Regions from separate parts of the Romboutsia sp. LXY-2 genome, predicted to be linked through region 2. Evidence: predicted binding sites of a transcription regulator. Region 2 holds the regulator's gene; the other holds the start of a gene.
The links. Region 2 encodes HrcA, which represses chaperone genes, less so after heat shock. Its sites were predicted from a motif close to TTAGCACTCNNNNNNNNNGAGTGCTAA; they were not measured.
Positions count from the first base shown of each region.

Region 1: a site for HrcA is predicted at 2,008-2,034, ahead of htpG (molecular chaperone HtpG). Genes of this name have one in related genera too.

Region 1 is NZ_JBKFGI010000001.1:259,374-264,513, forward strand. It holds gene htpG (molecular chaperone HtpG) at 69-1,952, opposite strand; gene ACI48P_RS01200 (hypothetical protein) at 2,197-2,622, shown strand; gene ACI48P_RS01205 (N-acetyltransferase family protein) at 2,698-3,231, shown strand; gene ACI48P_RS01210 (DUF4870 domain-containing protein) at 3,412-3,753, shown strand; gene ACI48P_RS01215 (SGNH/GDSL hydrolase family protein) at 3,827-4,465, opposite strand; gene ACI48P_RS01220 (cyclically-permuted mutarotase family protein) at 4,592-5,140, opposite strand, start outside.
Region 2 is NZ_JBKFGI010000006.1:404,512-409,651, forward strand. It holds gene dnaJ (molecular chaperone DnaJ) at 1-415, opposite strand, end outside; gene dnaK (molecular chaperone DnaK) at 583-2,421, opposite strand; gene grpE (nucleotide exchange factor GrpE) at 2,483-3,067, opposite strand; gene hrcA (heat-inducible transcriptional repressor HrcA) at 3,086-4,105, opposite strand; gene hemW (radical SAM family heme chaperone HemW) at 4,207-5,140, opposite strand, start outside.

The DNA of each region.
Region 1 (5,140 bases), on a different contig from region 2:
TTTTATATTTTATAATCATAATAAAAACCCCTCCGTCGCAAAAAATGACTAGAGGGGTTTTTTATAAACTATAATGATATTATCATATTCATAAGTTTGTTATTTCTCTTTATAAATTCATCTAACTCTTTAGAGTCTAATTCTTTATTAGAAAGTAATGCTACATCAACTATTTGATTACAAATTAACTCTACCTGCTCTTTCTTACTTTCATCATCTTTTAGCTCAACAATCTTCTTAACAATTGGACTGTTGTTATTTATAACTAATGTCTTTTCTTCTTCAAAAGACATGCCAAAATCCATACCAGCAAATTGAGACTTCATCTCAGCCATTCTTCTAGAGTGTTCTGAAACTAGTATTATAGCTGGTGTATCTTCACTCTTTAAGCTTTCTACTGTATAAGTTTTTATTCTTTCTCCTACAGCATCCTTAAATAAGTTTTCTATAGTTTCTTTTGTTTCACTGCTAGCTTCTTCACCATTTTTTAGAATATCAGATAAATCTGCATCTATTCTATTGAAACTAACACCTTGATTTTTATATTCTGCAAATGAAATAAAGTGATTATCTATTGTAGAATCAAGTATTACAGCATCTAATTCATAATCCTTAAATAATTTTATATATTGAGCTTGCTGCTGTTCATTACTTACATAGAATACTTTATTTTCATGTTTTTCTTTAGCTTTTTCTAAGTATTCATTTAACGTTACATACTCAGAGTTTATAGTTTTAAATAATATACTATCTTTTACCTTATCATAGAATCCTTCATCTTTTAAGCACCCAAACTTGATAAATACTTGTATATCATCCCAGAATTTTTCGTAATTTTCTTTTTCATTTTTGTGTAATGATTTAAGTTTGTCAGCAACTTTCTTAACAATATGCTTAGATATTTTACTTACATCTTTATCATTTTGTAAGAAACTTCTAGATACATTTAGAGGTAAGTCTGGACAATCTATTACACCTTTTAATAGTAATAAAAACTCAGGTATTACTTCTTTTATATTATCAGCAACAAATACTTGGTTGTTGTATAGCTTAACCTTACCTTCTATAAGTTCAAACTCGTTCTTTAATTTAGGGAAGTATAATATACCTTTTAAGTTAAATGGATAATCAACATTTAGATGTATCCAGAATAATGGCTCGTCAAAAGTTCTAAATACTTTTCTATAAAACTCTTTGTATTCTTCATCAGTACAATCCTTAGGTGATTTTAACCATAATGGATGTGTATCGTTTATTGGTTTTGGTTCTACTACTTCCTCTTTGTTTTCATCCTTAACTTCATCTGATTTTTCTTTAATTGTTTCTAAATATATATCTACAGGTAAGAATGAACAATACTTATCTACTATACTTCTTACTGTATATTCTTCTAAAAATTCCTTGCTATCATCTTCTAAGTATAAAGTAATTGTAGTACCTCTAGTGTCTCTAGTGTCACTTTCACTTATTTCATATTCTAGTCCACCTTCACTTACCCATCTTACAGGTTTAGAATCTTCTTTATAAGATAAAGTATCTATTTGAACTTTTTTAGATACCATGAAAGAAGAATAGAATCCTAATCCAAAGTGACCTATTATATCATTTTCTTCATTCATCTTATCCTTGTATTTATTGAAGAAATCTTCTGCACCAGAAAATGCAACTTGATTTATATATTTATTAACTTCATCAGCGCTCATACCTATACCATTATCTTCAAATATAAGCGTACCATTTTCTTTATCTATTTTTACAGTCACTTTATAATCTTGATTTCCTTGCCCCTGTATTTCTCCAAGTGCAATAAGTTTTTTGTGTTTATTAACAGCATCACACCCATTACTTATTAGCTCTCTGATGAAGATATCCTTATCAGAGTATAACCATTTCTTTATTATTGGAAAAATATTCTCCGTATGTATTGATATACTACCTTTTTGATTTAACATAATATCTCCTCCTGTGTTTCTTTTTTCCCTTATATTTATTATTATAATAATTTTGTTAGCAGTGTCAAGTATAGAGTGCTAATAATTATTTTTTTTAATATATAAGTCTTTTTTCTATATACTCCATTTATATATCTTAAGTATTAATAAGGCCAAACCTTGTAATTATTTATTATATTTTTTATAATCTATACATTAGAACCTAAAATATCAAATAAATTTTAACCAGGAGATTAATATAAATATGAAATTTTATATACCAAATATAATAGCAAATTCACCTACAAAGCTTCCTTTTTTAGAAAAAGTAATTCTTTACTATATAATTGATGAAGCCTTTAAATCACAACTTGATAAAAATCAATCTTCAGACTTAGAAATAGATATAAATCAACTTTTAAATAATTTAAACAACACAACAATAGATTTTGAAGATATAAAATCTCAAACAAAATCAGCAATAAATAATTTAGGAAAAATAAAGCTAAGTCTAGTAGACAACGGATTTCACATAAAACTCGCTCCTATAGAAAGTGTTTACATACTAATTAACACCTTATATATAACCCTAAATCCAATAATCATAGATTACCTAGATCAAATTTTCTCAGGTGAATACACGACCTATGACCTACTTAAAGACCCTATATTACATTCTTCAAAAGAATAAAGGAGTATTAAATTTCCAAATTTAACTAAAAATTGTATAATATAAATAATCAAAATATTAAGGGGTTGAGATTAAATGATAAACTACGAAACAAAAGATGGAAAAGTAATAACGCTAAGACTTCCAAATGAATCTGATGCAAAAGAAGTAATAGAATTTTACCAACAAGTTGCCAAAGAAACAACTTATCTTTCATTTGGAGAAGCTGAATATCAAGTAACAGAAGAACAACAAGTAAGTAGTATAAACTCTGCTAATCAATCTGACAACAATACAATGGTATTAGCTACAATTGATTCAAAATTAATAGGAATAGGGACTATATCATCTAATCAAAAGAAAAAAGGAAAGCATGTAGGAATTCTAGGAATAGTAATAGCCAAAGAATATTGTAATATTGGTTTAGGAAAAATAATGATGGACTATCTAATAGATTGGTGTAAAAACAATAATATAACAACAAAAATCAGCTTATCTGTAAGAAAAGATAATCCAAGAGCAATTCATCTTTATGAGAAATGTGGTTTTGTTACTGAAGGAATATTAGTTAACGAAACTCTAATAGATGGAGAGTATTTTGATATTGTAACTATGGGATTAGTTTTATAATAAATAAAAAATTCGCGACCCTTGAGCGACTTCGTCCGTTGCTCAAATTAACTAAAAAAACTATCAGTTTTGAGATTACTATTTTTCTAATATAATTTATATTTTTGTAATCATTCACCACTAAAACAAATACAAATATAATATAGTGTGTACAAATATAAATTATGGAGGCAAGCAAAAATGGACTCAAAGGCTATAGAAAGAGAACATCTATTAATGCTTATTATGGCAGCTGCAATAATATTATTTAATGTAGTTGGATTTATCGTATGCTATTTTGTTTGGAGAGAACTATCAAAAGACTCTAATTATATATATAGAAATGGAAGAAACTTACTAAACTTTCACATTTCTTTTATAATCTATGAATTTTTAGCAGGTCTTTCAATAATTGTTGTTATTGGAGCATTTTTACTCCCAATAGTTAGCATTGCATACTTAGTTCTTACAATAATAGGCATGATAAAATACGGATTAAATGAAGATTATCAGTATCCTTTTATAATTAGATTTATAAAATAGTATTATAGTAAAAATGGCTATCCATAACAACTTATTGTTGTTTAGGATAGCCATTTTCGAGGGCTGTTTATGTTTAATACTTTATAATATCAGTAACAACTTCATATAGCTTCTTTCCTAATGTTTCATGAGCTTCTTTTGAAAGATGCATATAGTCGTAATCACTGCATATCGCATAAGGCGATGGATTAAAATAATAACATCCAAGTGTTTTTGCAGACTTTTCATAAAGAGGTATTAATTCATAAGACTTCTTAGAACAATCTTTACCCATAGTATGGTAACACTCTACTGTTTTTATTTCTTCTCTTATTGGTAGCGGTGATACTACCAATATTTTTGGCTGGTTATTTCTAAAAGCTATATCACAAGATTTAACCTTTTTTATTAATCTCTCTAATCCTAGTGTTATAGCCTGAGCACTAGCCCCAAATCTATCTTTTGTATCATTAGTTCCAAGCATTATTATAATTAAATCAAGAGGTTCATGAGTCATAAGGCACGGAACTATATAATCAAGTCCACTTAAGCCTTCAAATAGTGGATCTCTAAAAACTGTAGTTCTTCCACTTAAACCTTCCTCTATAACATAATGTTCTTCCCCTAAAAGATTTTGTAAAATACCAGTCCATCTCTCATTTCTATTATATCTACCACCATTTTCTGGATTATATCCATGTGTGTTAGAGTCTCCAAAGCATAAAATATTCATTGTCTTCCTACCACCTTTTAAATTTGTAACAAATTACTTTTACCTAAATTTGTTATTTAGCTTATTTCACTTTATAATAACTTGTTTTCTATAATTATTTAATATATCTATTAGTTTATTGATTCATTAATTAAACATAGTTCCTACATATGTTCTATTAGTTCTCGTTCCTGGCTTTATTTCACCATTTATAGAATATACCTTGCTTCCATCAGTAACTAATCCTGCTCCACAAGGTGCATCAAATGGTACTTCACCAATTGTAGTCCACTTATTTTCCTCAGCATTGAATATTAATACCTTCTTATTCCATCTTAACTCTGATGGATCTGCACCAAAGTACTTTTGCTTAAAGGCATATAATTCATCACCTTTTAAAGTGTTCATTTGTTCTACTGCATAATCATATACAGTTTTATCAAATCCACCTATAACTAACATTTCATCTTCATTAAGCTTTACTGAGCTAGCTCCAAGTAAAGATATTTCTTTATTATCTATTTTTACACCTGACACTTTTTCCCATTTATTATCTTCTATATCATACTTGTATCCATCTGTGTAAGCTACTTTATCTCCACCACTAAATACATATAAATCATCGCCTAATATTTGAGCTACAGCTTGATTTCTAGTTTCAGCTCCTGGCATAGCTGCTATTTCTGTAGTCTTACC
Region 2 (5,140 bases):
CCGCCTCTTCAAAAGTTATATTAACATTTTGTCTTATATCTGCACCACGTTCAGGCCCTCTTCTTCTCGGTCTACCACCGCCGAATCCGCCTCCAAACATATCTCCAAATATATCTCCAAATATATCTTCAAATCCACCAAAGCCTTGACCACCGAATCCACCTTGGCCACCAAAACCACCTTGACCATTCATTCCTGCATGACCAAACTGATCATAAGTTTGTCTCTTAGTCTCATCTGATAAAACTTCATAAGCTTCACTAACTTCTTTGAATTTTTCTTCCGCCTCTGCATCACCAGGATTTCTATCTGGATGATATTTCATAGCTAATTTTCTATAAGCTTTTTTTATTTCTTGTGCCTCTGCACTCTTACTTACACCTAAGACATCATAGTAATCTCTTTTAGTACTCAAGTTTTGTCACCACCTTTATCTTACAAAATAATAGCTTGTAGTATATTAAAGCTACAAGCTATTATTATTTATTTAAGCAATTGAACATTATTAATAATGAACTTTACTTTATCGGAACATTATTATTCCTTTATATTAATTATATACAATCAATTTATTTGTGTAACCTATTTTTCGTCATTTACTTCTGTAAAATCAGCATCAACTATATTATCATCCTTAGGTCCTTCGTTTTGAGCTTCACCAGCTGCTGCTTGTTCTGCTGCTGCTTGTTGGTACATTTGCTCAGATACCTTTTGGAATTTGTTCATAACTTCATCCATAGCTTTTCTTATTTCTTCGCCTGTAGCATCTTCTCTATCTTTTACAGCTTTTAAATCAGCTATAGCAGCTTCTATATTTGATTTATCATCAGCACTTACTTTATCTCCAAGTTCATTTAAAGTCTTTTCTGTTTGATATATTGTAGATTCAGCTTGGTTTAATGCTTCTATTTTATCTTTCTTTTGCTTATCAGCTTCAGCATTCATTTCAGCTTCTTTTACTTTTCTTTCTATTTCTTCTTCACTTAAGTTAGTTCCTGAAGTTATAGTAACTTTTTGTTCTTTACCAGTTCCTAAATCTTTAGCAGTAACGTGAACTATACCGTTAGCATCTATATCAAAAGTAACTTCTATTTGAGGTATTCCTCTTTGAGCTGGCGGTATATCTGTTAATTGGAATCTTCCTAAAGTAGTGTTGTCGTAAGACATACTTCTTTCACCTTGAAGAACATGTATGTCAACAGCAGTTTGGTTATCTGCAGCAGTTGAGAATACTTGAGACTTCTTAGTTGGTATTGTTGTATTTCTTTCTATTATCTTAGTGAATACATTACCTAAAGTTTCTATACCAAGAGATAATGGAGTAACATCAAGTAATAATAAGTCTTTAACATCTCCAGCTAAAACTCCTGCTTGTATAGCAGCACCAGCCGCAACACATTCATCTGGATTTATACCTTTGTGAGGTTCTTTTCCTATAAACTTCTTAACAGCTTCTTGAACTGCTGGTATTCTTGTAGATCCACCTACTAATAATACATCATCTATTTCACTTGTAGAAAGCCCTGCATCTTGTAATGCTCTCTTAGTTGGTTCCATAGTTTTTTCTACTAAACCTCTTGTTAATTCTTCAAACTTAGCTCTTGATAAGTCTATATTTAAGTGCTTTGGTCCTTCAGCTGTAGCTGTTATGAAAGGTAAGTTTATGTTTGAAGACATAGTTGAAGATAATTCTTTCTTAGCCTTTTCAGCAGCTTCTTTTAATCTTTGAAGAGCCATCTTATCATTTCTTAAATCTACACCTTCAGCTTTTTTAAATTCATCAGCTAAGTAATCTATTACTATTTGGTCGAAGTCATCTCCACCTAATCTATTGTTACCTGCAGTAGCTAAAACTTCAAAAGTTCCATCTCCTATTTCAAGTATAGATACGTCAAATGTTCCTCCACCTAAGTCGAATACTAATATTTTCTTTTCTTGATCTAATTTGTCCATTCCGTATGCAAGTGCTGCTGCAGTTGGCTCATTTATTATTCTCTTAACATCAAGACCTGCTATTCTACCTGCATCTTTAGTTGCTTGTCTTTGAGCATCTGTGAAGTAAGCTGGAACTGTTATAACAGCTTCTGTTACAGGTTGACCTAAGTAACTTTCAGCATCAGCCTTTAATTTTTGTAATGTTATAGCTGATATTTCTTGTGGAGTATATCCTTTACCATCTATGTCAACTTTGTGGTCTGTACCCATGTGAGTTTTTATTGATATTATTGTTCTATCTGCATTTGTTACAGCTTGTCTTTTAGCTGGCTCTCCTACTATTCTTTCTCCATCCTTAGTGAATGCAACAACTGATGGAGTTGTTCTCATACCTTCGTTGTTTGCTATTATTTGTGGCTCTCCACCTTCTAAAACAGCAACACAAGAGTTAGTTGTTCCTAAGTCTATTCCTATTATTTTTCCCATGATTGAATCCTCCTAAAATTATATATTAATTTTAATAGTTTTATTTTTTAATTTATTTTAACTAGCAAGAAACTTTTACCATAGTAGGTCTTACTATTTTAGTTCCTAGCTTATATCCTTTTTGAAGAACCATTACTACTTTGTTTGGTTCTACTCCATCTACACTTTCTTGCATTACTGCTAAATGTAGATTTGGATCAAAATCTTGATCTTGAGCTTCTATTTCTTCAACACCAAATTTTGTAAGTGTACTTAATAACTGCTTGTGTACAAGGTCTATACCTTTATACATGCTATTTTCTTTATCTTCACAAGCTTCAAGAGCTCTTTCCATACTATCTATAACTGGCACTAAGTCAGTTACTATCTTTTCATTTGCAAATAATCCTATCGTTTCTTTCTCTTGTTGAGTTCTTCTTCTATAGTTTGCATATTCAGCCTGTAATCTTTGATATTGTTCGTTAACTTCATCTAACTCATCTTGTAGCTTTTTTTCTTCAAGTTTTGAGTTTATGTCTCTAACATTATCATCATTACTAGTTTCTTCATTTACTTCTTCATTAACTTCTTCAGCCTTTGGCTCCTCATTAATTGAAGTATCTTTTTCTTCATTTATTTCTTCTTGATGTATATTTTTTTCTTCCAAGATACTACACCCCTCAGTTTATTTTTTATTAAGCAATAAGCTCATGTAGTTGATTATTGCATAAATTTTGGCATAATCCATTCTTGTAGGACCTATAAAGCTTATCCGTCCCATCATGTCAGAGCCTATATTATAAGTTGCTGTTACAATACTACAATCTTTAGCAACATTACATTCATTATCACTACCTATAATTATATTAACATTATCTTTTTGAATTCCTTTTGATTTAATCATTTGTGCCACTGTTTCTTTTTGTTCAAGCATATTCAAGAAAGATCTGGCCTTTATTACATCATTGAATTCAGGATAACTGAATATATTAGTAGCTCCATTTAAAGTTACTGCAAGGTCTTCATCTGACATATTAAAGTTTAATGCATCTACAAGCTCATCTATTAATGCAGAATACTCACTTATTTCATATTTAATAAATGCTATTAATCTATCATCTAAATCTGTTATAGTCTTCCCTGAAAGTTTTTTAGTAAGATTATCAGAGATTAAATTTAATTTAGATTGATCTAAATAAACATTTGTAGCTAAATTAGCATTTTTTATATCTCCCTTATCCGTAACTACTATAAGCAATATATTATTATCATTCATTGAAACTAACTGTATATGCTTAATTATACTGTGGTTTGTCATACTTTTTGTTACAGCAACAGTAGTATAGTTAGTAAGCTGAGATAATAGCTTAGAGGTCTCATGAATTAAATCTTTTATATGATTTACGTTGTCTTGTACGGCTTTCTCTATTAATACCTTCTCTTGTAAGCTTAACTCACTTTGAGCCATTAATAAATCTACATATAACTTATAGCCTTTTTCCGAAGGTACTCTACCAGCTGAAGTATGCGGTTGAATAAGATAACCTAACTCTTCTAAGTCAGCCATTTCATTTCTAATGGTAGCAGCACTAATCCCTAAATCATGTTTTTTTGATATAGTTCTAGACCCTACAGCTTCTGCTGTTTCTATATAATCTTTAACTATCGCTTTGAGGATATTAAGTTTTCTTTCATTTAGTTCCATATAGCACCTCCTCGCTGTTAGCACTCACTTTTTCCGAGTGCTAAAAAGATTATATATATTATATACCACTATAAATTTATTTTGTCAACACTTTTAAGATATTATATAAATTCTACAAATACACTATTTGAGATTTCTCTGCCTTTTTGCGTAAGCTTTATTCCATCTTTACTTTCTTTTATTAAATTTCTTTGTGTTAATTTATCTATTTGACTTTCATATTTATTTTTAAAATCAATATTAAATTGATTTTTAAAGTCTTCATATTTTATACCTTCGTTCATTCTTAGTCCCATAAATATTTTTTCTTGTATCTTATCTTCATTACTTAAATTTTCTTTATGGTCTATTGGCTTTTCATTATTCATGATTTTCTCATGATAATCACTTAACCCCTCTACATTGTTATATCTTACATTATTTAAATACCCAGAAGCACCAGGACCTAATCCAATGTATGAGTCACACTTCCAATATAAAATATTATGTTTACACTCTTTATTAGGTTTTGCATAATTTGAAATTTCATACTGATAATAACCTTTCTCCTTTAGATATTCTATTGTATGGTTATAAAGATTAATATCTGTATCTTCGTCAATTAACTCAAACTCATTTTTTTCATACATATCATATAGCTGTGTACCCTCTTCTAATATAAGAGAATATGCCGAAATATGTGATGGATTTAATGTTATAATTTTTTCTAATGTTTCCTTCCAATCATCAATACTTTGATTTGGTAAACAATACATAAGATCTATATTTATATTATCAAATCCGACTTCAATAGCTTCTTTATAGTTTTTTTCAAACTCTTCATACGTATGTATCCTACCAATATTTTCTAGATGGTGATTTTGTACTGCTTGTAATCCTATACTAAGTCTATTTATTCCTATTTCTTTCATAGCTAATAGCTTTTCTTTTGTAATGGTACCAGGATTACATTCTATTGTTATTTCTGCATCTTCTTTTATATTAAAATTTTCATAGATATTTTTAAATATCTCTTTTAATTCTTCGCCACTTAAT